Regions from separate parts of the Paenibacillus sp. TAF43_2 genome, predicted to be linked through region 2. Evidence: riboswitches for the same ligand, from Rfam matches in the RefSeq annotation. Region 2 holds a riboswitch; the other holds the start of a gene.
What was found. A riboswitch is a leader RNA that binds a small molecule or an ion and turns the genes downstream of it on or off. The one in region 2 is predicted to bind cobalamin.
Positions count from the first base shown of each region.

Region 1: another riboswitch for cobalamin. It lies ahead of metE (5-methyltetrahydropteroyltriglutamate--homocysteine S-methyltransferase); the one in region 2 lies ahead of AB4Z17_RS07335 (DUF4430 domain-containing protein).

Region 1 is NZ_JBFRDK010000006.1:13,224-31,430, forward strand. It holds gene AB4Z17_RS02535 (hypothetical protein) at 1-47, shown strand, start outside; gene metE (5-methyltetrahydropteroyltriglutamate--homocysteine S-methyltransferase) at 122-2,428, opposite strand; cobalamin riboswitch at 2,578-2,771, opposite strand; gene kduD (2-dehydro-3-deoxy-D-gluconate 5-dehydrogenase KduD) at 2,916-3,671, opposite strand; gene AB4Z17_RS02550 (DeoR/GlpR family DNA-binding transcription regulator) at 3,676-4,470, opposite strand; gene kduI (5-dehydro-4-deoxy-D-glucuronate isomerase) at 4,496-5,326, opposite strand; gene AB4Z17_RS02560 (TVP38/TMEM64 family protein) at 5,553-6,161, opposite strand; gene AB4Z17_RS02565 (MFS transporter) at 6,254-7,519, opposite strand; gene AB4Z17_RS02570 (winged helix-turn-helix domain-containing protein) at 7,614-8,747, opposite strand; gene AB4Z17_RS02575 (DUF2332 domain-containing protein) at 8,820-9,845, opposite strand; gene AB4Z17_RS02580 (SDR family oxidoreductase) at 9,975-10,754, opposite strand; gene AB4Z17_RS02585 (hypothetical protein) at 10,787-11,272, opposite strand; gene AB4Z17_RS02590 (alpha-glucuronidase family glycosyl hydrolase) at 11,706-13,754, opposite strand; gene AB4Z17_RS02595 (endo-1,4-beta-xylanase) at 13,783-14,802, opposite strand; gene AB4Z17_RS02600 (carbohydrate ABC transporter permease) at 14,821-15,765, opposite strand; gene AB4Z17_RS02605 (ABC transporter permease) at 15,781-16,755, opposite strand; gene AB4Z17_RS02610 (ABC transporter substrate-binding protein) at 16,948-18,207, opposite strand, start outside.
Region 2 is NZ_JBFRDK010000022.1:43,113-53,182, forward strand. It holds gene AB4Z17_RS07335 (DUF4430 domain-containing protein) at 1-2,839, opposite strand, end outside; cobalamin riboswitch at 3,010-3,211, opposite strand; gene AB4Z17_RS07340 (methyl-accepting chemotaxis protein) at 3,359-5,344, opposite strand; gene AB4Z17_RS07345 (ABC transporter substrate-binding protein) at 5,604-6,974, opposite strand; gene AB4Z17_RS07350 (carbohydrate ABC transporter permease) at 7,280-8,263, opposite strand; gene AB4Z17_RS07355 (carbohydrate ABC transporter permease) at 8,260-9,153, opposite strand; partial or broken gene AB4Z17_RS07360 (DUF5696 domain-containing protein) at 9,153-10,070, opposite strand, start outside.

The sequences.
Region 1 (18,207 bases), on a different contig from region 2:
AGTCTGTTTTGCGTCAACGTTCCGTCTCCTACATCTCTTTGGATTAATTTCGTTCATAAGAAAAAAAAAGGCAGTCCAGAACAGATAACCTAGTTCTGGACTGTCTTATTGTATTTAGGGTTTAAACCTTCGCTAATGCAGCACGCTGCTCTCTGACTTGGTAAGTAGCCAGCATCATGTTGCGCAGTGAAGCAACCGTTTCCTCCATTCCGCGTGTTTTTAAGCCGCAGTCCGGATTGATCCAGAAGAGCGTAGGATCTAGCACTTTAATGGCGCGCTCGATCATGCTGACCATTTCTTCCACGGACGGTACACGCGGGCTGTGAATGTCGTAAACGCCCAAGCCAATGCCTTGGTCATAGGTGTTCTCCTCAAAGCTATGAATCAGCTCGCCATGGCTGCGCGAGGTTTCAATGGAGATGACATCCGCATCCAGCGCAAGAATGGAATCGATAATATCATGGAACTCACAATAACACATATGTGTATGAATTTGTGTTGTGTCACGCACAGCTGAAGTCGATAGACGGAACGCATGCACGCCCCATTTTAAATAAGCATCCCAATCACTGCGTTTAAGCGGCAAGCCTTCTCGCAAAGCTGGCTCATCAACCTGGATCATTTCGATGCCTGCAGTCTCAAGCGCCTTTACTTCCTCTGAGAGTGCAAGCGCAATTTGGTATGCGACCTGCTCGCGTGTGATATCGTTGCGGACAAATGACCAGTTCAAAATCGTAATCGGACCCGTCAGCATCCCTTTTACCGGACGGCTTGTCAGCGACTGCGCATACACGCTTACGGTTACTGTCATTGGTTCAGTAAATACAACATCGCCATAAATGACCGGCGGCTTTACGCAGCGGGAACCATACGATTGAACCCAGCCGCCTTTTGTAAATGCGAAACCATCGAGCTTCTCTCCGAAAAATTCGACCATGTCCGTACGCTCAAATTCACCGTGAACGAGGACGTCAATGTTAAGCTCTTCCTGGATTTCAATCCAATTTTTAATTTTATCGTTGATAAAGGAAGAGTAGTCCTGTGAGCTGAGCTCGTTTTTTCTCCATTTTTGCCTTGCTTGACGTACATCCAGCGTTTGCGGGAAGCTGCCTATTGTCGTTGTTGGAAGGAACGGCAAATTCCACTTTTGCTGCTGCAGCTTTTGTCTCTCCGCAAATGGATTCTGCCTCGTTGAAGGATGCGCCGATACCACTGCTGCATCAGCAGCTTGACGTTTGCGGGCAGGAGAAATGGATAAATGATGAATCCGCTCGCCGTTAAGCTTAAGCTCAAGCTTGCGCAGTTCTGAGATGTCCGCCGCATTTACAGTCGCTGTTTCACTTAGCCACACGATTTCATCCAGCTTTTCTTCCGCGAATGCAAGCGCCTCACGCAGCTCTACTGGCAGATTGGTTTCGTTTTTTGCCGTTACCGGCACATGCAGCAGGCTGCATGACGATTGAATGATCGTGCGCTCAGCTGGAATGTATGCCGAAAGCTTTTGCAGCAATTCGAGCTTTTGCTTATAGTCTGAGCGCCAAATGTTGCGTCCATCTACAAGTCCGATACCAGCGAGCTTATCCTTCGGATAACCAAATTGCTCCAGCGACTTCAAGTTTTGCACTAAGCCATGAACGAAATCCAAACCGATCGCTTGTACCGGCAGAGCAACTACAGCTTCATAATGCTCAACCGCTTCAAAATACGTTTGAAGCATGATGTTAAGCGCTGGTGCTGCTTGGTTCAGCCTTGCATAAATAGATTCAACCCATTGCATCTCTTCCTTAGAAATCGAAGTAACAAGGATGGGCTCATCGATTTGCACCCATTGTACGCCTTCTTGCTCAAGCTCCTTAAGCAGCTGAGCATAAAGCGGTATAAACTGCTCAATAAGCTGCGGAAGCTGCTTGGCATCGTAGCCCTTCGACAGCTTGAGGAAGGTGTATAGACCGATAATGACAGGTTTACCTTCAATGCCAAGCTTTTCTTTGGCTTCGCGGTATGCAATCAGCGGACGGTTTTCCGTCAGTACCGGTGCAGCACCCGCAAGTTCCGGCACGATATAGTGATAGTTGGTATTAAACCATTTGGTCATCTCGCAGGCTTGTGCTTCCTGTGTCCCTCTCGCCATTGCGTAGTAGGTCTGTACGGGAACAGGACCTCCATCGTAGGAAAAACGCTCTGGCACAAGGCCAAACATCGCTGCAGTATCCAGCATTTGATCATACAACGTAAAATCATTAACAGGGATTAAAGAAATTCCTTTATCCTTTTGCAGCTTCAGGTTGTTAAGGCGAATGCTTTCAAGCGTTTGAAGGAATATCGTTTCGTCCAAATCACCTTTCCAAAAAGCTTCAAGCGCTTTTTTCCATTCCCGATTTTCGCCGATACGCGGATATCCAAGTACACTGTTTTGCAGTTTGCTCACGTTCATATTTCCTCCTAATAAATGTAATTATCATGAAATAAAAGCACAAAAAAGAGCGTCGTTACCTTAAAGAAGCAAAGGTAAAGACGCCCGGCGTTTTAATAAACAGCGGTTCTGTCTTAACACCTCCCTATCTCCCGTAGGTAAAATCAGTGTCGTTCAAATAGGCAGGTCTCCTGGCTCCAGAATCATCATCGTAAGCTTGCCTTCCCAACCGGTTTAGATCAGTGGCGTTAGCGCTTAGACTCCTCTGTTACAGTGGCGGGACCGCGTCGGTTTTGCACCGGACTTCCCTTTTAAGCTCAAGCTATACCGCAAGAGCACCTATTTCCACTTATTTCAATTGTTGATCGCATTTTTTAGGATCACGAATAACTATACACGCAAAATAATAACCATACAATGGAAATCATTATAATATCAAAAAAAGACTTTCCTCTAAGCAGCCTGCGCTGCAAAAGGAAAGCCTTATTGGTTTTTTATACAATTACCTAACCAGCCAACCGCCATCAACAGCCAAGATATGGCCGTTCATATAATCAGAAGCTGAAGAGGCTAGGAACACCGCTGGTCCAATCAAATCCTGCGATGTCCCCCAGCGTCCCGCTGGTATGCGCTGCAAAATTTGAGCACTGCGAACAGGATCCTCGCGAAGCGCTTCGGTGTTGTCTGTACTCATGTAGCCTGGGGCTATTGCATTTACCTGCAAGCCTTTAGCTGCCCATTCGCTGGCAAGCGCTTTGGTAAGACCCGCAACGGCATGTTTGCTGGATGTATAGCCCGGAACATTAATTCCGCCTTGGAAGGTTAGCATCGACGCAATGTTAATAATTTTCCCTGAGCCCTGTTCAATCATATGTTTCCCAGCCAGCTGGGAAAGGAGAAATACAGAATTCAAGTTAACGTCGAGTACATCCTGCCAGTCCTCGTAGCTATGCTCTGCAGCTGGAGTGCGGCGAATGATACCCGCGTTGTTGACCAAAATATCGATGCGTCCCAGTTCTTCAACTGTACGATCAACAATTCCAGCAAGCTTCGTTCGGTCAGCAATATCGGTCTGAATTGTAATCGCTTTGCGTCCAAGCTCTCTTATCGCTGCTGCCGTTTTGTCAGCAGGCGTTTGGTTCGTGACAAGCGCGATATCCGCACCCGCTCGTGCTAATCCAAGCGCAATCGCTTCTCCAAGCCCGCGCCCTGCACCTGTGACGACAGCTGTTTTACCCGTCAAATCAAACAAACTCATCGGCTCAGCTCCTACCTTTAGTACGCTTCCCATTTTCCGAAAGCGCTGCTTTCATCATTTTTATATTTTGTGACTCATACCTCGCCGCAACGTCCGCATCTATACCTTCATCTGTGATGATATAGTCAATTTCATGCAAACCAGCAAACGTTATTAGTGCACCCTTATCGAATTTGCTATGATCGGCAAGGCAGTAGACGACCTTGGCATTTTCCATATACAGCTTCTTCAGCTTCGTCAATTCTTCTGTGAATATGGTAAGCCCATATTCCATATGAATGCCGGTTGTGGAAAGAAACAGCTTGTGTACATTCAGTCGTTTAATCCATTCCTGCGATTCTGCGCCGATAAGCAAATTGTTATGCCGGTAGCCCCCGGGAATAACAAGCCTTACCTGATCCTTCGCAGTCAACTCCCGAATGATAAGCAGATCGTTCGTAAGCACCGTAACCGGGATGTTTGGCAGCCGCTTTGCCATTTCGAGCGTAGTACTGCCAGCATCCAGCGCAATAATATCATTAGGCTCGATGCAGGAAAGAGCAAGCTCCGCAATCGCCGCCTTCTCCTGTTGATGCTTACTATTTGGGAATTGCAGCGGGTATAGGCTATCCTCGCCTCCCTGCTGGGGCACGGCTCCACCATGGGTCCGTTTCAGCAATCCTTTTTCTTCCAGCTTCTCTAGATCTTCACGAACCGTTTTCTCCGTTACTTGAAACAGCTCGCTTAGCTCGGAAACTTTGACCGCGCCAAACTGCTCCAATTTATCTATAATCTTACGATGCCGTTCGGCAGCAAGCATAGTGCACCCCCTGTAGCGAATGTTTCTATTTTAGCTCGCTTGCAGGTACGGCGTCCATATCTGTAAATGTGTAGTTCTCTCCAGCCATCGACCAGCAGAATGTATAATTGCTTGTGCCCACTCCTGAGTGGATCGACCATGGCGGTGAAAGAATTGCTTGGTCGTTGGCAACAACAAGATGTCTCGTCTGCGAAGGCTCGCCCATCATATGGAATACGCGAGCATCATCATTCATGTCGAAGTATAAGTATGCTTCCATGCGGCGGTCATGGACATGAGAAGGCATCGTATTCCAGACGCTTCCCGTTTTCAAGCTCGTTACACCAAGCATAAGCTGGCAGCTTTGGATGCCGTCTGCGTGAATATATTTATAAAGAATACGTTCATTGGAAGTCTCCTGTGAACCAAGATGAGTCGGATTCGCTTCCTCCATCGTCATCTTGCGTGTTGCAATTTCAGCATGCGCAAGCGCGGAACAGAAATAAAGCTTCGCAGGGTTCGCTTTATCGACACTTGAAAGCAGCACCTGACGTTTGCCCTTGCCAACATACAGCACGTCGAGCTTATTCAGCTCGTATACTTCCCCATCAACGGAAATCGAAGCAGGTCCGCCAATATTCAAGAAGCCTACCTCGCGGCGCTCCAAGAAATATTCGGTTTTTAGTGTTGCAGCATCCTCCAGCTCAAGCGTCTCGTTCACAGGCAATGCTCCGCCTACAACCATTCTGTCATAATGCGTATATGTCATTTTTAATTGATCTTGCTCAAACAAGCTTTCGATCAAAAACTCGCTGCGCAGACGTTCCGTATCATATTGCTTCACATCAGTAGGATTCGTAGTATGGCGTACTTCCATTGGATAAAAGCCTCCTAAAAGTTATTTGCGTTAGACTCGCCTCGCAAGCTACGCTAATGTTTGTTATTGTTCGTTTTTATGATAACACACATTTACGAACATAAAAAGAACATTTTAAACATTTTGGAATAGCAGGAGCATTGTATTCTCGAAAAGAGTGTACAACAAAAAAACGACCTCCGCGCGCATCATCTGCAAAGAGGCCGTTTGTTGTTTTAGAAGAAATCTACTGAAGCTTCCACCTTCGATAAACATAAAGAGATACCGCCATAAACATGCCGTATACTAAGACGGTAACAAATACGTTTCTTGGGTCCGTCATAAGCGTGTCACCGATCGTGGCGAACAACAGCATCGCTGGAATTTTGCCAATCGATGAGGCGATCGCATAAACGGTAAAGGAAACACGGCTTAGCGCCGAGTACATATTAACTGCAATGGATGGAATGAACGGAATGAGCCGAGCAAACATAATCGTCAGAAAAGCATTCTGCTCAAACATCACCGTTAGTTTTCCGATGCTTGGATAACGATAGAGAAATTTCTTCCCCCACTCTTGATAGCCATAGCGGACAAACAGAAACATCACAATGGATGCTGCCGCTGAGCCCGTCCAAGTCACTGCCGCGCCTAACACTGGGCCAAGAGCAGCACCAATGAGCCCGCCGATTACGGGATACGGGATGACAGGAAAAAGTGCGACGAGCGTTGCCATAATGACGACGAGCGGCACATGATCCGCTTGCTGAAACCACGTCAAAATCACATCGCCATAACGATAAATAAGAAAAGCAATACTGGCATACAAAGCAGCTAGACCTGTTTTTTTGAGCATCGTTGTACCCCTGAATAGAAGATATCTCCAGCTTATCATTATTGAAGATAAATACGAGCAATGCATTGTGTCAAATTTAAGATAGCCAGTGATCAGTCGTTCAGTTCTTGTTTAAAGGTTGACCGTTGTCTCTGCTTATTTACCTTCATCTCACTGTAAAAAAGGCAAATAGCCGCTACTCCTGTTGTAGCTACCCCAACAGCGAGGAATACACTGCCGACACTCCACCACGAAGCCATCATCGCCCCTATTACCGGTGCAATGAGCATAGAGCTCGTCTGAAAAGCATTCGCTAACGCAAACACAGGACCAACCGTTTCATCCGTCGTCTCTATTTGCAGCACATAGCCAAACGGCACCGCGCTTTGTGCGCTGCAAAAGCCAAGCGCCGCACATAACGGCAGCCACAAAGCGAGCTCCGCTTGGAATATGCCCATTCCGCTAATTCCTACCGCAATAACGAGAAATCCAGTTACGATACCCGCTTTCGTCATATGGGTAAGCGGCCGCTGCTTCCACCCGCTCCATTGTCCTGCCAATAAAGCGCCGGCAACACTGCCTGCACCAACCGCGCCAATGAGCAGTCCGAATAAATTCTCAGCCATTCCCAATTCCTTCGCCAGCAAAACGAACAAACCATCATACAAAAAGATAAGGAAAAACAAAGAAGCAGCATATAGAATGACCGCCCTTAGGAGCGGCCTGCGCATCACATGCTCCCATGCAACCCTTAATCCGCCGGATGGCTTTGCCGCTTGCTCCCTCTGTCCTCTCCAAGACGGGATAAAACTGAGCATGAGAGCTGACAGTGCATACAATATAGCGCTTATGATAAATGGAACCGTTGCTCCGAGCCATGCCGTTATTGCTCCGCCTATCATAGGTCCCAACACCTTCGTCAAATTAACAGACATTTGGCTGAGTGAAGAGGCCTGCGCCAGCAAATGCCGGTCAACGATTCGTTTCACAGCGCTTTGCCTAACCGGATCAAAAACAGCGCTCATGCTGTGCTTAAGCAATACCAATAGCAGGAGAATAGGAAGCGACGGCGCCCAAGCCATCGCCAGCACGAATACAAATCGCAATAGATCGCATCCGATTAACAAGCTTTTTCCAGAAATATAACTTAGACGCACACTCATCAACGGTCCCACAATGACATAAGGCAAACCGACACAGATCGATAAAGCGGCAACTGCCATAGAGCCGTGATTCCATGCATAAACAATTAATGCGCTAAGCGCTATAAAATCAAGCCAATTCGCAAGGTCGGACAACAGCTGGCCAATAAACAGCTGGCGGAAGCTTTTTGCCCGCAGCGGGTGCCAAATCGGATCATTCGTTTTTGCATTTTCCATCTTGATAACCTCCGGTATGAGTTGATAGATCAAACAATACCGGGCAATTATCAGAGCAATATCAGAGCATGAATAAAGATTTACTAGAGAATTATTAGTAAGGTTTCAGCTCAGCTTGAAGCTGCTCCTTTACCTGTTTTGCAATATCATCCAGCCCAATCTGTGCCGTTAACCGGCTCCATTCCTTCACAAAGTAATCCCGGTCTGCTCCCCAGCCATGCACCTTGGTTATGATAAGAAGGGTGTGATAGCTGTTTAACAGATTGGCTAAAAAATGCGACTGCTTCAGCAGCGAGAATCCCTGTTCAATAAAGGACAAGCCGGATTTTCTGTTCGAACGATAGAGCGCTATCCCCTTCAAAACAAGGTAATGCCCCTCCTCGCGTTGATAAGGAAACTGTTTGAGCTTCGCTTCAACAACCTCTGCAGCCGAATCAACTTCTGACCACAGCTCAGCGCGCAGCACAAATTCCAGCTCTAAATTAGCGGTGTAGGGGATGAGCCCTTCCCAGTTATTCCGCTTCACTTCTGCTTTAAGCAAATCCAGCTTTTCCTTGGCAGCCTCGAACTCTCCCCAATCCATCAGCATGCTGATGATCGACATCGTTTCGAGCTCGTTTTGCCATATCTGCGCCAGCACCTGTTGCCTGCGAACGATCGCCACATACTCACGGTTGTCCTGCGGGTCAATAAACTGATTTAAGTACAGCAAAAGGAAGGCACGATCTGCAAATGAGCCCGCCTCCTCCCGCACAATAAAACGTACATCGCCTTCCATTACGCGAAATAAAAGCTTTAAGGTTGGATCCACCTTAAAGCCTAATACTTGCTCATTTCTAGTCAGCATGAGGAGCGCATCTCCTCTTCCATAGCGCAAATAAGTGCTGACAATTCCGCTTAGCTCCTCCGTAAACGAAGGCAGCTCGATTAGAGGGTTGTCATTCAGGCCACCCTGCTTCAGCAGCAGTCGATAACCGAGTCCACGTACCGTATCGATCTGAATAGTCGGCGACCATTGCGCAAGCTTGCGCCGCAGCCGGTAAATGTGATCATCTACCGTACGATCTACCGGCGCCTCCATTGGCCAGACGTTGTCTAGCAGCTGCTCGCGCGACAGCGTTTGCCCTGCATGGCTGTACATGAAATGCAGCAGCGCATATTCCTTCGGAAGCAGTAAAATCTTTTGTGCTTTCCATGCAATGGTGTAAGCACCCGCATCCCATTTCATAAATCTCTCGACCTCTATCCCTGCGCGCTGAAATTATGCTCTTTCGTTAAATCCACAGTGAACGGTGTAGGATCAAAGCATCCACCGAAACCAACGGCCATGACCATCTGTTTCCGCTAACGTTTCCTTTTGCTCCTTGCCCTCCAAATAATAATCAAGATGAAGATTTGGGTCCCACATATTATTGTAGAGGTGAAATATATCTCTTTGTTGCCCTATTCTCCTAATGCTGTCTGTTAATTCAACTTTGTCATCATGAGTCATTTGGTTCGCTACATGGGTGTGAAACACACCAATAACACAATCCTCCGTTATTTTAGCAACCATTTCTGCAAGTCGTTTCACGCCATTCCCCTGAAACAACTCCATCTGCTGCCCTTTTAATAAAGAAGCTGCTTTATCAAAATTCACAATCCGCTCATTATGCTCAGGCCAAATCAACGACTTTAACCAAAGATAATCGTCTTCCTCTTCCAGATTATTAACGTGCAAATCTATTCCTATCCTTGCAATCACCGGCGGACTTTGTTTTAGGAGATGCAAGGCAATGTCTCCACGAACTTCCGAGTGCAGTACCAGTTCAGCATCTATATTTCCATAGGTTTCACTATTGTTGTATTGATAACTATACTTATCCCAAAAAAGCTGCAGCCCCGCACTTGTGCCGATTTCAATGATTGCTAATGGTTTGTTCGTTTTTTGATACATATAACAAAAAGCAGGATACAAGTAAGCACAGCGTCTAACCTCATTCGTTTGTACTAGCTTGCTTTGGAGCAGTTGAACAATTTTGTTTTTATGCTGAAGGCAAAAGTGTTTAAAAAAAGGAAATGCCTCTGCTGCATCTCTCGGATCGTTAACTAAGCTGCCATAAAACTTTTGCAGTTCGTGGCTGCTCTCTTTGCGAAGCAAGTACTGAACCGCAGCAAAAAAAAGATTGGGTACTGGCTGGCCTTCTCTGCAATAAGAAGCCATCTGAAGCATTTCATCATCATCTGCAATGGCTAATGATAGCTGTTCATACAAACGGCTTGAGCCTTTGCATTCCCTCGTCGCGAACATCATAAATTGCTCAGTCAAAATAGGTTTGTTCAACAATGCCATCCCTCCATTTTCCCACTTAACGGAATTGTATCATGACTATCGATAAATTATATTTCAATGATTTTATAAACTATATAGATTTCTTTTATCATGTGTATGTAGGATGAGAAAGGACAAAATCAACTATTTACCTAAAAAACCACCTTCAGATTTTATGACTTGCCCGGTTATCCACTGCGATTCGTCACTCGCCAAGAAGCTGATTGCTTTAGCTGCATCCTCCGGCAAACCGATGCGTCCCATAGGGAACATTGGCAAAAAGCCAGCTTTCATCTGCTCATCCATCCAGCCAGAATCGGTGGGGCCTGGATCAAACCCATTCACTGTAATTTGAAGCGGAGCCAACCCTACAGATAGCGGCTCGATTAGCCCAATCAATGCGCCTTTTGTTGCAATGTAAGCCAAATTATTAGGATCGGGCCCTTTTGAAACCATAAAAATAATTCTGCCCGACGTCCCTTTAATTTGGTTTTTCTCAAATCTGCTCGCAAACTCTGTGCTTAACAATATCGGTCCGCGGTTATTCACAGCATAATGCTGGTCCAATATATTGATATCTAAGCTTTTGTAATTGGAAGGTACGCAATAGGTGGCATTGTTAATTAAAATCGTCGCGTGTCCTAACGACCTTTCTACTTGTTCCATTATAAGGGCAGGTGTTTCCACATTGGTAAAATCCGCTTCCATATGACTTGCCCTCACGCCTAAGTCTTCTAATTCCTTACGCAGCTGCTCAGGCCAGTCCTTCTCTCCCCCATTGCCTTCCGTTTCATCAAAAGCATGCCAATGCGTAAAGAAGATGTCTGCACCTAAGCGTGCAAGCGAACGGCAAATCGCTGTTCCAATTCCCGTTGATCTGCTCGCTCCTGTAACGATAGCTATCTTATTTTTTAATGAAATCATTCGCAGTTCCTCCATATTCGATTATCCTGTACTTATAATCTATCTAATAGATTTAATACATGTTGTTTAATCTGCTTTTTCTCATCGTCTGATAGAGCACTGGATCGAAAATTTTGTAAATTGTCATCAGGGATGATAATGGTTGATGGCTCCTGAAGCTCTTTTTTTCGATCATCTCCATCTTCAACCATCGTGATATGGGACTTGCTGAATTTCGAATGTACGATTTCTGATTTAACGTATTTTCCATCCAGATCATAATAATCCACAACCATTTTGATTTCAGAGCTTGTATAATTTTTATTTTCTGCCAAAGCAGTAATAGAGTTCACCTTCTTAAAGCCTGCTTGTTCATAAAAGCCATCTTTGTTTTTCTCTGAAAAAATTTCTATGCTAAATGCCTCGACATGCTCGACCTTGACTGTATTGCTGCAAGCACTTAACAATATAACAAAAGCAGCTATTATACTTAACTTCATTGCAGCAGCTAACCAATCTGATATTCTCATGACTTTCATAGCTTCACTCCTCATCGCAATTTCCAATAAAATTCCATTACTTTATGATTGCAAAGCTTTCATCATTTGTAAAGGTTTTATCTATAAACAAAAACAGCCCTCTACCAACACGGTAAAGGACTGCTTTGTGGAGCATATGGGAACATATGCGTTCTTACAGCCCGCAAACCAAGCCTGACACACCACTTTAAGAACCTATATGCTCTTAAACGCTCCCATTGATGAGTTACTCCTCCACTTTTGGAGCATATAGGAACGTATACGTTCTTACAGCCTGCATTCGAAGCCTGACACGCCACTTTAAGAACCTATATGCTCTTAAACGCTCCCATTGATGAGTTACTCCCCTACTTTTGGAACCGCCCCTCTACTCTCTATTCCACCGTCAAACAAAAAACGAGGTGGAAACATCTCCACCTCGCATGCAAACCCATTAAAATATTTTCCGACCAGCCGCATCGGCAATGCCCGATTTACGATAGAAATACGTATTGATCACATCGCGCCAATGTTTGCCATGAGCAGCTTGAAAGGCTAATCGCTCAGCGATATGCGCAAACCTTGCTTCATCGATTTTATCGGCCAAACCAGCCCAATCCCGCAGCATCTGATCGGCTTCCTCCGCACCCGCAAAATGGGTATCGTAGATATGCTGAATGACCGTCTTGCCAGAATGGAGCACATGGGTATAAGGCACATGATGGAAAAATAGCAGCAGCTCGTCTGGACAAGTGTCCAAACTATCATACTGCGAACGGTTTGGTTCATTATACTGTGCGGTATATCCTGTTCCGCTCGCCTGCGTTCGGTCAACGCCGATACCGTCACGATCTGCAAAATGGTAGGTTCCCCATCTTGAATACTCGTAGCCATCAACATCCGGACCAAAATGATGGTTAGGCGTGATCATCCAGCCTACGCCAAGCGGCGCCGTATAGCTTTCATATAACAGCCACGACTTCATCAGCATGTCACCGATTGCTAAAGCTATCTCAGCATCATTGCCAAACGTTGCGGCTATCCACTCGTGCGAAATCTCCTCGGCTGTTAAAGCCGGGTTCCACACCAGCCGGCCATATCCGTAAAGATTGGCTTGTGCGAGAATATGCCCTGTCCAGCTCTCTTCATTCCCAATATTGCTCACCGCTGCAATTCCGCTATATTTCATGCCGTACAATGTGCCATCCACCACTCGCTTAACTTCAGTCGATGCACCTTCCGCATAGGTATCGAAATCCATTACCTGCTTCCACTGCGGTACGAGATAGCAAAGATGCTTCTGTTGGCCGGTATATTCTTGAGTGATCTGGAACTCCATCATCTGGTTCGTTTTCTTCATCGCGCCAAACAATGGGGATACGGGCTCGCGAACCTGAAAGTCCATCGGTCCATTCTTAATTTGTAGAATGACATTACTCCGAAAACGACCATCGAGCGGTTTAAAATGGTCAAATGCAGCACGTGCTCGATCGATCTTCCGATCACGCCAATCCTGCATGCAGTCATAAACGAAGCAGCGCCAAATGACGATGCCATCGTGAGCTTCCAGCGCTTCAGCCAGCATATTCGCTCCATCTGCATGGTCGCGTCCATAAGCAAATGGCCCGGGCCGATGCTCAGAATCTGCCTTCACGACAAAACCACCGAAGTCAGGAATGAACGCGTAAATCCGTTCAGCTGTTTCCTTCCACCACTGCTGCACACCAGCATCCAGCGGATCCGCAGTAGCCAGACCTCCGATTTGCAGAGGAGCAGCAAAGTTAACACTCAGAAACAGCGTAATTCCGTACCTGCGGAAAATGTCTGCAATAACCGCAACAACAGGAAGCTTTTCCTCTGTGATGAACATCGTTTCAACCTCATGAACATTCACATTATTGATAGAAATCGCATTGAGGCCAACGGATGCGAGCATTCTCGCATAATCGTTTATTCGATTAAAATCACTCGTTATTTCTCCGTTTTGATAAAATATAGACTGTCCCGCATACCCTCGCTCTACCGAACCGTCAGCATTATCCCACTGATTAATCATTCGAAGCGACATGGCTGGAGATTCCTCAGCATTCAGTTCTTTCACTGGCTTACTGGCGCCTAATAGACGCAGCAAATGAAACACACCATATAATACGGCTGTATCTGATCCGCCGACAAGAGATAAGTTGCCATGGCCTTGCTGAGAGCTGTACCGAATCATATATCCCGCTTTGGACGGCTCCCATCTATCAGAATCCATCAATACGGAGTCCACCATAATATGAAGAAAGCCAGCCGTCGCAGGCTCAGCCCGCTCCTTTACTGCCGGGATTATGCCGATTAAGGCACGAATACCATGCTGCAGCTCTTTGATTGCCGTTTCCAAAACGCCGGTCGCTACGCCACTAAAGACGATCTGACCAAAAAGAGCTGAATACTCCTTTTTCAAATGCAAATCCTCTATCCGCTGAGGATTCAGCCAAGCCTTATACGTGTGACTGTCCATTTATTAACGTGCCTCCTTGTAAGCTGGCTCAGAGAGATGAGTGCTGCTTCATGACGCGCCAGAACGAACCTTTTGGCTCATGGTTCTCATCAAATAGCATTGGCCAATTTTTCCGTCCACGTACAGGAAAATCACTGAGCCACGTATAATCATCCGCCGCTCCCCAGAACGTAACCGCATCAATATGATTGCGATATTCCGTCAGCAAATGAAAGACAGCCTCATATCGTTTCTCCTGCAGCTCCAGCATTTCTTCAGTAGGCTTTGCTAAGTCGGTTCGTACATCATCATGGCGGAACATCGATATATCAAGCTCTGTTAATTGCAGTCTTAGGCCAAGTGAAGCGTACTTCTCGATAGCAGCCCTTATTTCATCTAAATGAGGATTATATAAGCTCCAATGCGCTTGAAGGCCAACGCCATGAATCGGGACATCCTGCTCTAGCAGCGATTTAACCAATTGATAGATTTTATCGCGTTTCAGAGGGTTCGACTCATTATAATCATTGTAGAAAAGCTGAGCTTTAGGATCTGCTTCATGTGTGAATTCAAACGCTTTGGCTATATAGTCCACTCCGGCGATATCCAGCCATTTGGTTGGACGCAGCATAGCTGCGCCTTCGTCAGAAATGACTTCATTTACGACATCCCATGCATAAATATCATCTTTATAACGGCCAACAACGGTATGAATATGCGATTTCAAGCGATCCAAAAGCTTCTCGCCGCTAACCGGGCTTCCATCCGCTTCTTCAAACAGCCAATCGGATGTCTGATTATGCCAAACCAGTGTATGCCCTCGCATTTTTTTCCCATGCTCTCTTGCAAATGCGACGATTTTGTCTGCTTCTTCGAACGTATAGGTAGCTTCGGAAGGGTGCAAGCTAACAAATTTCATTTCATTCTCAGCAGTCAAGCTGTTAAAATGTGTGGCAATGAGATCGCGAGCCTGAACAATCGTGCGCGGATTGACCGCTGCGCCTATATCAAATGAATCTTTGAATGCTTCATATAGCTTAGGAATAGAACTAGCTGCATTGCTGCTCATCGTATTTCCCCCTGTCTATTAACCTTTCACGCCGCCTACTGTCATACCTTTTACAAAGTATTTCTGTAGAAACGGATACACCATAATGATCGGCAAGGAAGCCACAATTGTCATCGTTGCCCGAACCGCAACCGGGGTCACTGAATTAGCTCCTGAATTAGCCGCACCTGAGAAAGCATCGGCTGCCGACTTCGTCGTCAAGGAAGCATTGGAGTTCTGAAGAATTTTTTGCAGCTCATACTGCAGCGTACTGAGATCGATATTTGATGAATTGTACAAGAACACATCAAACCACTGGTTCCACTGATACACCGCTGAGAAAAGCGCTACAGTCGCGAGTACAGGAATGCAAAGCGGCAGGACGATACTGTAAAACATTTTAAAATCGCCGGCTCCGTCTATTCTAGCAGACTCCAAAATGCTCTCAGGCAGCCCTTCAATAAAGGAACGGATAATGATTAAGTTAAATACACCAATTAAACCTGGGAAGATGTATACCCAGAAGTTGTCAAGCAAACCCAAATCACGAATCAATAAAAAGTTTGGAATGAGCCCACCGTTAAAATACATCGTCAAGATGAACGCAATTGTAACGAATTTCCTAAGCACATACTCTTGTCGAGTAATCGTGTAAGCCACCATCGCTGAACAAAAGACAGTAGCTATTGTACCAATCACCGTTCGAAGGATGGAAATCAGCGTCGCATGGAATATCGTTGCTTCTTTTAGTACATAGGCGTAATTGTCCAGCGTCCATATCCTTGGCAGCAAATAAATGCCGCCCTTAATCGAATCCGTCGCATTGTTAAGTGATACGGCGGCTGTATTCAAGAAAGGATATAAAGTAACAACCATCAGCAAGGTAAGAAATATATAATTGCAAATATCAAATATGAGATCGCCGCGTGATGAGCGGATGCGGCTTGGTTTGTTTGGCACAGCTTCTGATGCCGAATGACTCATGTTGTACCCCTCCCTTTAAAACAGTCTGGACTCGCCCATACGTTTTGCAAGATTGTTCGCTGCGAACAATAAAATAAAGCTGATAATGGTTTTAAACATGCCCGCTGCAATCGATAGCGAGTAGTTGCCTTGCGCAATCCCGTATTTAAGAACAAATATGTCAAGGTTTTCGGAAAAATCGACGTTCATGCCGTTCCCCAGCAAATACTGCGGCTCGAAGCCCGATTCAAGCAAATACCCGATATTCATAATGAGCAATACGATAATAACCGGTTTGATACCCGGAAGCGTTACATACCACATCCGTTTAATTCGGCCTGCTCCATCCATCTCTGCTGCTTCATATTGCGCAGGGTCAATCATCGTCATTGCCGCTAGGTAGACGATTGTATTCCAGCCTACATCTTTCCATACAGAGCTTGCTCCAAAAATGGTCCAAAATTGCTCGGGTATACCGAGAAATAATATTTCCTCGCCTTTTTCCACAAAGCCGGTCCAAAGCAGCATTTGATTGATGATGCCATCTGGAGATAACGTTGTTTGAATAATGCTTGCCGCAACTACCCAAGAAATGAAATGGGGCAAATAACTGACCGTTTGAACAATGCGTTTGAAAGCAACCTTGCGAACCTCATTTAATAACAATGCAAGAGTTATTGCCGTAACGAAGCCGAGAACCAGATTGATTCCGCTCATCGCCAACGTATTTCTCAAGACACGAATAAACCGTTCGTCTTCGAACAAAAATTTAAAATGATCAAACCCAATCCATTTCTGCTCACTGAAGCTTTTGGCTGGCTTATAAGCTTGGAAGGCGATCGTCCACCCCCATAGAGGCATATATTTAAAAATAAACAACCACGCTAGAAACGGTACAGACATAAGAACAAGCACGCGCTGCTCAATGAGCTTTTTCGCAAAATTCTTCAGTCCCGACGGCTTCTTAGGCAGCACCAGGTTTGACGATGACATATCGGGCTTATGTTCCATCTTGAATCTCTCCTTCCGGACTGAATGATGCTGGATAGCAAGCAAAGACGTCTTCGGCGACCTCTGGACGCTGAAGCAGCTTTGACGGAGAAATATAAGCCTTTTATAAGCTAATAAACTTATAAATTCTTATATTTGAAGAAAGGCCGGCATTTTGCATGCGCAAGCCGGCCTTCCACCGTTCCTTCTATATTATTGCTTGGATGCTTCGATCAATTTCTTCACTTCATCTGTTGTCCATTTCTCGTAAGCAGCCGTATCGAGCTTGCTAAATGCATTGGTGTACTCAGTCCATACTTTTTCAAAGTCTGCTGATTTTGCAAGGACAAGCTTAGGGAAATATTTTTTCGTAAGCTCATCTTTTTTCGTTTCCCAAATTTGCTGTGGAGAGCCTTGCTCCTTCGGAATGCCCCAAGCAGGGTACCATGGACGATCGTCCGGTGCTGCGAACATTTCCGAATACGTTTTCACGCCATACTTCTCGAGAATAGTTTTATCTTCATTGGTTAAGCTCATTTGAAATACTTCTGCTTGCATTCCTGGTGCTACGGAGTTTCCATCCGGCAGGGACGAGCCGTTGTTGTATAGCGGCCAGTTCCAAGAATAATATTTAAATCCAAATTTTTCGTTGAAAGCTTCATCAATTTTGGCGATTTGTTCCGCTGTACGGTACATCCGGCCTTTATCGTTTATTTCGTACGTTTCCCCTTTAATGCCCCATTTTTGAAGAATTTGGTTCTCGTCTGTCAACAAATTATCCAAATATTGAATAATGCGAACCGGGTCTTTCGCGCTTACAGTAATACCCATACCACGGTTTTTAACAAAGCCTGGAGGATCCAGATATTGATCCTTTTGACCGTCAAAAGTAACAGGAAGCGGGAAGTATACGAAATCATCCTGTGTTGGATCTTGTTTAGCGGCGTCCTTGAGCGCATTTTGCGCATTAGCAAACTGCCAGCCGTAATCAAAGAAACCTACTACCTTATGCGAAGTTAATTTCGCCAAATATTGATCGTAATTGTCTACGAAAGATGCTTTATCGAAATAACCGCCAGCATTCATATCATTCAGCTTCTGCAACCAACGTTTCGTGTTGTCATCTGCTGCATATGTTTTTGCTTCAAATGTGTTCATATCCACGATGACGTTTCCATCATTCGGGTAACCTGCCAAATGGTTCGGCGGGTTAGCTGTAGCGAAAAATCTCCAGTCATGCGTCAAAGAAACGATTCCCGTCAAATCTTCGTCTTTATGCTTGTCTACAAAATTTTTGACTAAATCCATGTAAGCATCAAGAGTCGTAATTTTCGGATAACCGGCTTCTTTCAAAACACGTCTTTGAACCCAGAAAGCACCTTGGTTTATATTCGGATCTGGAATGTACTCGCCAACCGTATTTGAAAACGGCAGGAAATAAATTTTACCATCCGCTGCTTTCATTTGATTGAA
Region 2 (10,070 bases):
CCGTAATTGGTGCAACGAAATCCCCTTCGTTTATCGAACGTTTCTCAACGGACAGTGTAACCTTCTGAACAATTGGAGCAGTACCGCCATCGCCACCGCCAGGATTGTTTACAGCAGCAGTTTTGTAAGCAAGAAATTGTGTAAAATGTTTCGTTTGAATAACTAAGTCGTTATTTTTTTTGTAAGCATAAACCTCATCCGTACGAACGGATGAATCTGCATATTTCTTAATTGGCGTGAATACACCTGCTTGATCAATGAAACCAGCTTCCTTGTCGCCTTGACCCTTCAGCGTGATGGATACATGCTGATTAAATTGAATTTTTGCAGAACCGCCAACTTGAATGCGAACGGCTATGGATTCCACTTTCTTGCTGTCAGCTGATAAAACGGCCTCCAGCTTGGAAGCCAGACCACTTTCATCGATGCTTAGATTTTTTGGGAGTGCTAGTGCTTTATCCCATGTCGTTGTTGTCACCACTGTAGCAGCTGGAATTTCAAGTACTGTAGTACCGCGTGTCGCTGTTACTTTTGGCAATGCTGTTGTTTCAAACGTAAGTGTTACATTGTTTGTTACTTGACCACCGCTTGCTGCGCCAACTACAACCTCTTTCTCGTTTTTGTTGATGGCAAAGCTTTGATCCGTTGTATCCCCAACAACACGTGGTACGGCAATTGAGATTAGATCTTCACTATCTTGTCCGCCAACAAAAGCAGCCCCAAGCGCTTTAATCGTAATCGCGCCGCCAGTTGCAGTTCCAGTTAACGAAATCGTTATTTTATTTCCATCTCGCGTAAAGGTATTAACTTGAAGGCCTGTATTTCCTGGATCAATTGACCAGTTTTTAATGTCCGTTGCTTGATTAGTGAACTCATCGCCTACAAGTTTTACTTCAATCGATGGATCTACAGCACCATTGGCAATCTTCGAACCCGAAGAAATAGCCGGCCATCTGCTGTAATAGAAACGAACCTCATCGTTTTCTTTAAGCTCGTATTCACCTGCGCCAACCATTGGAGCAATGCCATTCACTTCATACATCCAGCCATCATAACCGCCAAATGTACCCGCTGCTTCTCCGTTTATGGCAGAAACATACTGTCCGTAGCTGCTGTCTTCAATTTTATAGCTGATTTTAGGATCTGCTTGATTGAGTGCTTGTTTTAGCACATCTAATGCAGTGACTGGCTTAACCGTGTTTTTCACCGTTACCGCTTGTTTGCTATAAATCGAACCGGAACGGCCATCTACCTGCAGCTTAGCGGTTACAGGAACCCGCAGCGTAATTGTAGTGCTGTCTTCTTTACCAACTAAAGCTGCTCCCAATGCTTGGATGGTCACTGCTTTTTCTGTAGCTTTGCCTGACAAATGAAGTTTAATCTTTTGATCGCTTTCTTTCACGATCGACTCAATCGTCAGTCCCGATACGTCAGAGTTAATTTTCCAATTGCTCTTAACTAGCGCGTTGCTGTTGAACTCATCTCCAACAAGCTTTACATCAACTGATGGATTAGTTGCGCCATTTACAAGCGTTGTTCCAGTTGTAATATCTGCATAACGGCTATAGAAGAAACGAACCTCGTCGTTAGCTTTAAGCTTGTAAGAACCTGCGCCTACGTTCGGAGCTATGCCGTTGACTGAATACACCCAGCCATCCCAGCCGCYAAAGGTGCCCGCATTTTGTCCTGCAACCCCTTTAATATAAGGGCCATAACTGCTGTCTACAATAATGTAGGAAATTGCTGGTGAGGCATTATCCAAAGCGGTCTTAAACGCATCCAACACTGTCGGCCTTTTAATTTGAGTGAAGTTTACCGGTTGCTTGCCATAAACAGAACCCGTAACGCCATCAACACTCATATTGACAGAAATAGGTTGTTTAATTTCCTCTAAACGATGCCATACCGTTTTCTGATATTTAATATCAAGCAGGGCAATAAGCGCCTGCTCAGTCGCCATTCCATTAGATCCGCCGCTAAGAAGGTATTTAAATGATCCATCCTGAAGCTGGAACAAAGAGAAAGAATCAAGTACCGTTTTACCGTTCGCTGTCCAGACATCAGACAAAATATCCTCGCCAATAGCCGTTATTCCGGTCACTACAGTGGATAGACTATTCGAGTTATTGTCGCTAAACATAATATGTTCTTGGTTTAGCTTTATCGTTTGTAAATAACTTTTCACTCTTTCAATTGCCGCATGAACAGCGCTGTCATCCTGATAATTTCCAAGTGCAAGCAGTCCCATCCCTGACATATCTGGATCAGACTTCGTTCCGAAGTAAGCAAAGCCTCCATCAGCCAGTTGCTTGCTTAATAAAAAATCTACTGCTTTTTTCTTAGCAGCTGCATCCCATTTTCCAACGTTGCTGCCCAGCTTTTCGCCAGTATCAAGTGCAAGCATTGCCCACATATGTTTGTTTGTTGAACCAATGGCTCCCGTAGCAGCATCTTGCTGCGATGCCAGCTCGGCATACAGATTGCGATCTGTTTCCCACGCATGAGCAGGATCTTCGCCCATAGCAAGCAATCCGAATATGTAACGGATATGCTCAGTTCCTCCATTATCCGGTTTTAGTACCGGATTTGTAGGCTCCTGTGTCTCCCAGCTTGGCAGTTGCCAGTTGCCGTCGTTTAAATTTACGCCCGCGCCCCAAAGCGCTACGATTTCCACCCACGATGTCAACGGCTTTTTCTTGTTTTTATAATACTCTACCGTCTTATCAATCATCTCATTCAATGACGTATTCGCAGAATGATCTGCCGCTTTACCTACTTGTGGTGCAAATAAAGTAAACACCAATACAAAACTTAAAATTGCAGGCAAACTCTTTTTCATAAATCTCTTAAAATTAAGCAATGTTTTCTCTCCCTTTAATCATTTTTGGCAACAAAAAAACATCTTTCCGTTTGTGGAAAGATGTTTGGATAAACACGTGCGCATGGAAGCATAGGAATCCACCTATTGCAAAAGCACGAATAAACATCTCCCTCCCATCCTCGTGAGAAATATAGAGCGCTCCTATGGCAGGTCTCCTGGCTTCGCTTCATTGCTTAGACGATCTCCTTCCCGTCATGATATGACAGTGGACAACATGATCGTCTGCTCCGCGATACAGTGGCGGGACCGCGTCGGATTTTGACCGAACTTCCCTATTAAGCTGCTTGTGAATGATAGATTCACGGCAGCACCATATTAGCTATTCTATGAAATTGTAAGTGCTTGTTTTGTGAATTGTATCAAATTTGAAAGGATTAGACAAAGGTTCTGACCGTTTTTTTTCAACTTGTACGATTCCCTATTCGATTTCATGCGCCTATGACTAGTATTTCATCATAAATATACTTCAGCTCCAAATTACTCAATTTTGAATCTCTTAATCGAGCGCTGAAGCTCCTCCGAAAGCTCATTTACAGATGAAGCAAGCTGCTGCGTTTCAGCTGCGAGCTGATTTTGCCGCTCAGTGTCCGCTGCCGATTGCGCAGCATGAGTGGAAGTATCCTTGGCTACCTGCGCCATCGATTCAACGGAAGCGCTCACTTCCTCGCTGCCTGCTGCCATCTCCTCCGTTGAAGCAGATACGTCTTCAATTTGTGAGGCAACAAGGCGGGATTCCTTCCATATCGTATCAAATGATACCTTCAGCTCCTGAACGATGAGTAATCCTTGTTCCATTTCTTGCTCTCCTGCAGTGACCGCGCCAACAGCATCGGCAGTCAAGGCTAGCACCTCATTAATCGTTTCTTCGATATGGCCCGCATGAGCCGAAGCCTGTTCAGCCAGCTTTCTCACTTCACTTGATACAACTGCAAATCCACGGCCATACTCCCCTGCATGCGCCGCTTCTATAGCAGCGTTTAGAGCGAGCAAATTCGTCTGATTTGCAATAGCAGCAATCGTGCCTGCCATCTCTTGGATTTCGGAAGAGCGCTCATTAAGCTGCCCGATCACTCGTGATATCGAAGCCGTTGCCGCGCCAAGCCGTTCCATTTGACCAACTGCTTGATCCGATTTTTCATGGCCCAGCTCCGCTGCTTGCAGCATATCGTTCGACGCTTCCGACATTTGGCTCGAGGAGTGAGCAATCCTTCCTACGCTCGTCGCCATTTCCTCCATTGAGCGAGCTGCCTCAACTGCCCCGTCCGCTTGATTTTCCGCGCCAATTGCCATCTCATTCACAGAGGAAGCAAGCTGCGAGGAGAGCTCTCGGCTTTGCTGCGAGCCTACACCCAATCGGCCTGCAAAATCCGATACGGATGCGGCATTGTTCCGAATCGTCCGCATTAAACTTTGCATATGGGCAATGAAATGATTGATTTCTTCACCAAGGCGAGCAATTTCATCATTTCCTTTATTTTCTATGCGATAGGTAAGATCCGCTTCGCTAGAATTAAGATTAATTGCTGCATGAACAATATTGCGAAGCTTACGTCCTACCATAAATTGTGATAGAAGAAACAAAATAACCAATACAACAGCCATCAGGCCGCCAAACTGCATGACAACCATCGTTCTTTCTGAAGCGATGAGCGCATCTGCCTTTTCTTTTGACAATGCAACACGTACCCCGCCCCAATGTTTGCCTTCAATAATTAAAGGATAGGAAATATCCCACGTTTCTACCGTTTTCCCGTCTATGAGTCTATTATATTTTTGCAGGAGCACATCATCCGTCTTCGTATTCGTAGCGGCATTGTAGCCTGTTTTATCGTTAAAAATCCGATTGGCCCGATAGTTTTGACTAAGAAGTCCCTCGTCGCCCCAAGCATCTTTTGATTCTTCTCCCATCGGGCTGTAAATGCTATTATGTGTTGGGATATAGCCCGCAAAATTCGGATTTTCTGAATAAGCGCCTGCAATAGCAAAAATAACATTTTCCTCCGTCAGAAAACTATCCATAATGCCTTGCCAGCGGTAATCCGTATAACGGTCATAGGCACTATCATATTTCAGTTCATATTGAGATAGCGGAATGGACTCTCCATTGTACAAAATCGATTCTTTTCCCGCATAGGATGAGTCCTTTAGTCTTTTTTCTGCCACTTTCTCACTTTCAGGATTTACAGTCAATGTATCGTTGAAAAAATCCTCTTTAAGCTTGTTTCCGTCCCATTTCGTTCCATCATCTAGCACAACACCTGTTTTAAAATCCTGCTCCGTAACATTCTCAAGTGTGCGAGCTAGCGATAAAACCATCGTGCGACCCTTTTCCAGAAGCTGCTGCTCAACAGCTATACGAGTGGATTTCCATTCATACATGAGAATCACACTAACGATTATGACTAATGCGGCGGCCATGACTAGCATAAATTTATTCGTCAACGAGCGTAATCCCATCTTCATTTTTGATAACCCCCATTGTTAATTTATCTATATTAAGCCAGTTTAACTAAATTGTTATGTAAATTAAACCAATTAGATTGAAACTTCTTAAATAATACATATTTATATTGAAATTATTAATTATTTTATATGACTAAGTTAATGAATTACTAAGCTTAGGCTATCCACATACCTTATTAATACAAAAAAATCACCCTATTGCCGCAAACTAAGCGACATAGGGTGATTTCGAGATTAGCCTACTAAAGGTAGACTCCGATTATTTCAACGATTCACGAACCTCTAGCGTACGTTTATTCCATTTTTCCGTTTCTGGGATCAGTTTATTAATATCTGCTCCATCAAAAATAATTTCATTCAAAATATTGTTCCAGTTGTATTCAGACCAAGCAGGAATGGTTACGCCCGGCTGAATTTTTGCATTTTCTTTTGCAATTTTTACAGCTTCCTTGTTTTTGCCTTCCCACATTGGCGTTTCATCATAATAAGCTGTCAATTCAGGATCGATGACCGAAGCATTTGCCCCTTGGTCAATCTTCCATTTTTGGGCTTCTTTGGAGAATTGGAAGCTAATCCATAGGAAAGCTTCTTCTTTATGCTTGGAACCGCTGAGCAGTGAAAGCGGACCATAAATACTATAACCTGGTTGGCTTACTTTTCCTCTTGGGAAAGGCAAAACATCCCATTCAAATTTTGCATCCTTTTTGAGGCCTGGAAGTACCCAGTCTCCGCCGATAGCAAAGCCCGTTTTACCGTTAATAAATTCTCTTGATACATCGCCTTGTTCCTTAGCCTTCGCATTGCTCTGCATGGAGCCGTCTTTCCACACAAAATCTGAAAGCCATCTAACATCGTTCATTACATCTGGCGTATTGAGCAAGCTTTGTGTCAAATCTTCATTTAGGTAATGAATGTTTGCAGCATGTCCGTCAGCAATTGCTTTTGTGCTAAGAACGCGCATTTGAAATTCCGGCTGTGTTGTTAAGCCATATTCCCCTGCTTCTGGATCGGTAATTTTTTTGGCTATATCGCGGAAATCATCGTAAGTCCAATCATTTGCTGGCATTTCAACACCATGCTTAGCAAGCAAATCTTTATTGACGAGTATCCACATCGGAACGTCAACGAATGGCACAGCCAATTTTTTGTCTTTATACGTCATCGTATCAAAAAATCCTTGAGGCAGCTGAACATCTTGGAATGTCATATCCTTCTCGATATAAGGAGTCAAATCCTCAACCAAGCCAGCTTGGTCAAATGAGATCAAATCACTGTCGATCCAAGTTAAATCGGCTGGTGTTCCTGCAGCTTCCAAAGTAGCGATAATCTCCATAATTGGTTTGCCGTTTACAGGAATCTGTTCAATTGTAATCCATGGATATTTTTCGTTAAACATTTTGTATAATTCCGTGTAGGAATCGGACCATGAAATGAGTTTAATCGTAACAGGCTCATGCTTCTCTTCTGTAGCCGGTTTGGCTGCATCATCCGTAGGTGCATCTGTCGCTGTATTATTAGAAGGAGTGTTAGTCGTTTTATTCTTTTCTCCATTGCCGGAGCAAGCTGAGAGAACGACTGAAAATAACAAGACCATACACAACATCCATGTCAAAGCGCTTTTGTTTTTCATTTTTTGGCCTCCTAAAAGTTTTGTGAAGCAAAACTAGCTTCGTAAGCATAAGCTTTAAGTTTTGTAGAGCAAAACTGGCTTCGTAAGCTTAAGCTTTAAGTTTTGTGAAGCAAAACTAGCTTCGTAAGCATAAGCTTTAAGTTTTGTAGAGCAAAACTGGCTTCATAAGCATTGGCTTATTTCCGTAAGCCTTCCCCTCGTTTTTTGCGGTTTAGCATTCTTTATAACGTTGAAACCGTTCCAGCAGCTGTTTGCCGAAACATCACCCCCCCAAAGAGCTGCTGCACCTTAGCGCAGACAGCGGACTATTCAACAATTCCCGTTCTTTCAATACCGCTAACGAACCAGCGCTGAAGGAACATAAACACGATGATCGGCGGTAAAATGATAAGGAAGGCTGCGGCCATTTTGGTGCTCTCCGTAATCGGATTAACGATGGTTCGCGTATTTCCGAGCAAGGACGGATTCAGCACATCCTCCAGCATATCTAGGCGGATCGACAGCGGCGTGAAGCCTTTGGTAAGAAACATCGATGGCTCATAATACATGTTCCAGTACCAAATAAATGAGAAGAGAAACACGACTAAGCACGCTGACCTTGCCAGAGGCAGCATAATTCCGAAAAACAGCCTTGCTGTAGAAGCTCCGTCCAGCTTCGCTGCTTCCTCCAAGCTTGGCGGCTGCGCTTTGAAAAACTGCCGGAATATGAGAATAAATAATGCTCCCTTAAGGCCTTGCCCGAATATAGCCGGTATGAGAAACACAAAAATCGAATTCAACAAGCCGAGCTTGCTGAATATAACGTAAAGCGGAATGATGATAACCTGCGGCGGAATCAAGAAGGTCAATATGATCAGCGCCGTAAAAAGTCCCTTGAATGGCAGCTCCAGCCTAGCAAGCGCATAGCCGGTCATCGCACAAATAATGACCTGTACGAGCGAGCATGTCACCGATATAAGGGCAGTGTTTCTGAGCGCTTCCGGATATTGCAAACCTTTCAGCGCTTTCGTCACATTTTCCCAAGTAATCTCGCGCGGAATCCACTTTACCGTCGGATCAAGAAGATCACTCATGTTCTTAAACATCGTGCTGACCATATAAAGAATCGGCTGTAAATAAAGGTAAGCGACAATCGAGAGCAGCAAATAGATGATGAGCTTCGCCAGCAATCCGTCAGACAAGCTTCGTCCGAGCACCAGCATTTTCGTTTTCTGGGCTTTGCGGCCCCATAGAACTCCCCTTACGCTGCGGCTAACCTTCTCGAACTCAGACTTCATCGCAGTAATCATGAATGTACCCTCCTTGTCTTGAGGCTCCGGTTAAACAGCCATAATACGAGGGCGATCAGCGCGAAGATGAGCCCAAAATAAATCCAAGCGAGCGCACTGGCGTAGCCGTAACCGGTATCGACCTTAAACATGTTGTCTTTAATATGCTTCAGCACAGGATTAAGCGGGAATGTGAACAGGTCGATAATCGTGTAGAGCACATTCAAGCTGATGAATGGCACACAGGCTGGCAGCGTAATTTTCCAGAAGCTGTCCCAAGGGGAGGCGCCATCGATCCGCACAGCCTCATAAATCGTTGGTGAAATCGTCTGGAAACCGGCAATAAAGATTAGAATCTGCACACCCGAATACCATAAAATTAGAATCGCTTTGCCCAACACTGCCATTACGGTCTCTGCAAATTGCTTGCCAACATATTCCTCAACTATCGGAAGCAAATTGTACTGCTCCAGGAATGGAATATCTCCCGCTCCTTGCAAGAACAGCTCTGAGAGCACTTGCCCTGTTGCAAAAATAACTGGAAGAAAAAACAGCGCACGGAAAATAAATCGTCCAGGGAATTTCTGATTCAGCATTAATGAGATCAGCAGGGCAAAAATAACGATGATCGGAACCATTAGCAGCATTTCTTGGAAATAAGTGATAAGTTCAATTGGGAAAATGTTATCCTTCAAAAAAGCATCCCGAAAATTGCGCAATCCGACCCATTCATATTTAAATCCTCCGACCGCTACTTGCACCTTGTTAAAGGACATAAATAACGACCAGCTAATCGGGATAATGACGAACATCGCAAACCCGATAATCCATGGCAGCATGAACAGCAGTCCCATTCCGTAGCGCTTCCAGAGATGAAGGCGCGCAGCACGGACTCTAGCTTTTGCTTGCATTAGGCGCCCACTCCCTTCTCTACGACGAACGTCTTGCTGTTGTAATCGACGATTACCCGTGTGCCGTCCTCATAAACGGTAGCAAACCGATTTTCAGACAGCTTTTCGTGATTTTTAATTGTTTGGGAATACAAACCTGCTAGGGAATCGAAAGCCTCGTATTCCTTTAAAATGCGATCTGTCCACTTTTCATATTGACTGCTGAATAAGAAACTCGCAGCCGTATACTTGAGCTTCCGTGAATCCTCATGTGTGAGGAAGAAAGAAGGAACGGCTCCGTATTCAATCGCTTTTAAAAACTCAGTTTCTACATCATTACGAAGATTGCCATCTCCAAACGAATACGATACATAACCATGAAGCGCGATGGGATAAAAAGGAACCGTCTCGTCGACCATGAAATCGTAGCTGGATTCATGCGGCAAATTAGCAATAAAATCACTTTGGCCAACTGCGTAGTCATTCCCGCGATATACGCCAGCCGTGCCAAGCGTCTTCTGCGTGTATTCGAGCAAGCCATCGTATACAGCAATCGTGTCCGAACGAGTTTCTATGCCTGATTGATCATAGTCATGGAATACCATTTCACCCATCCAGTTGTACAAAATGCCGGATATGCCGATCTCCTTCAGCTTCTCAATCGTTTGATAGGCCATGGCAACGGTGCGTGACGGCTTGCTGATAAACCATCCCTCATCAACAAATACCGTTTCATCAATGCCGCGAATACCGTTCGTTTTGCCAGATAAATCGGAATTGTCCGAATCGATCCAGACAAAATCATCCTCGAACATGACGTCAATGCCATGCTTTGTCATATTGGAGACAAAAGCCTTGGCAGCCGTCTCGCCGCCTAGCGACTCCTCAATTGGAAAACGGTCATAAAGATCGTAATCGCCTTGATTTTGCCAGCCGTA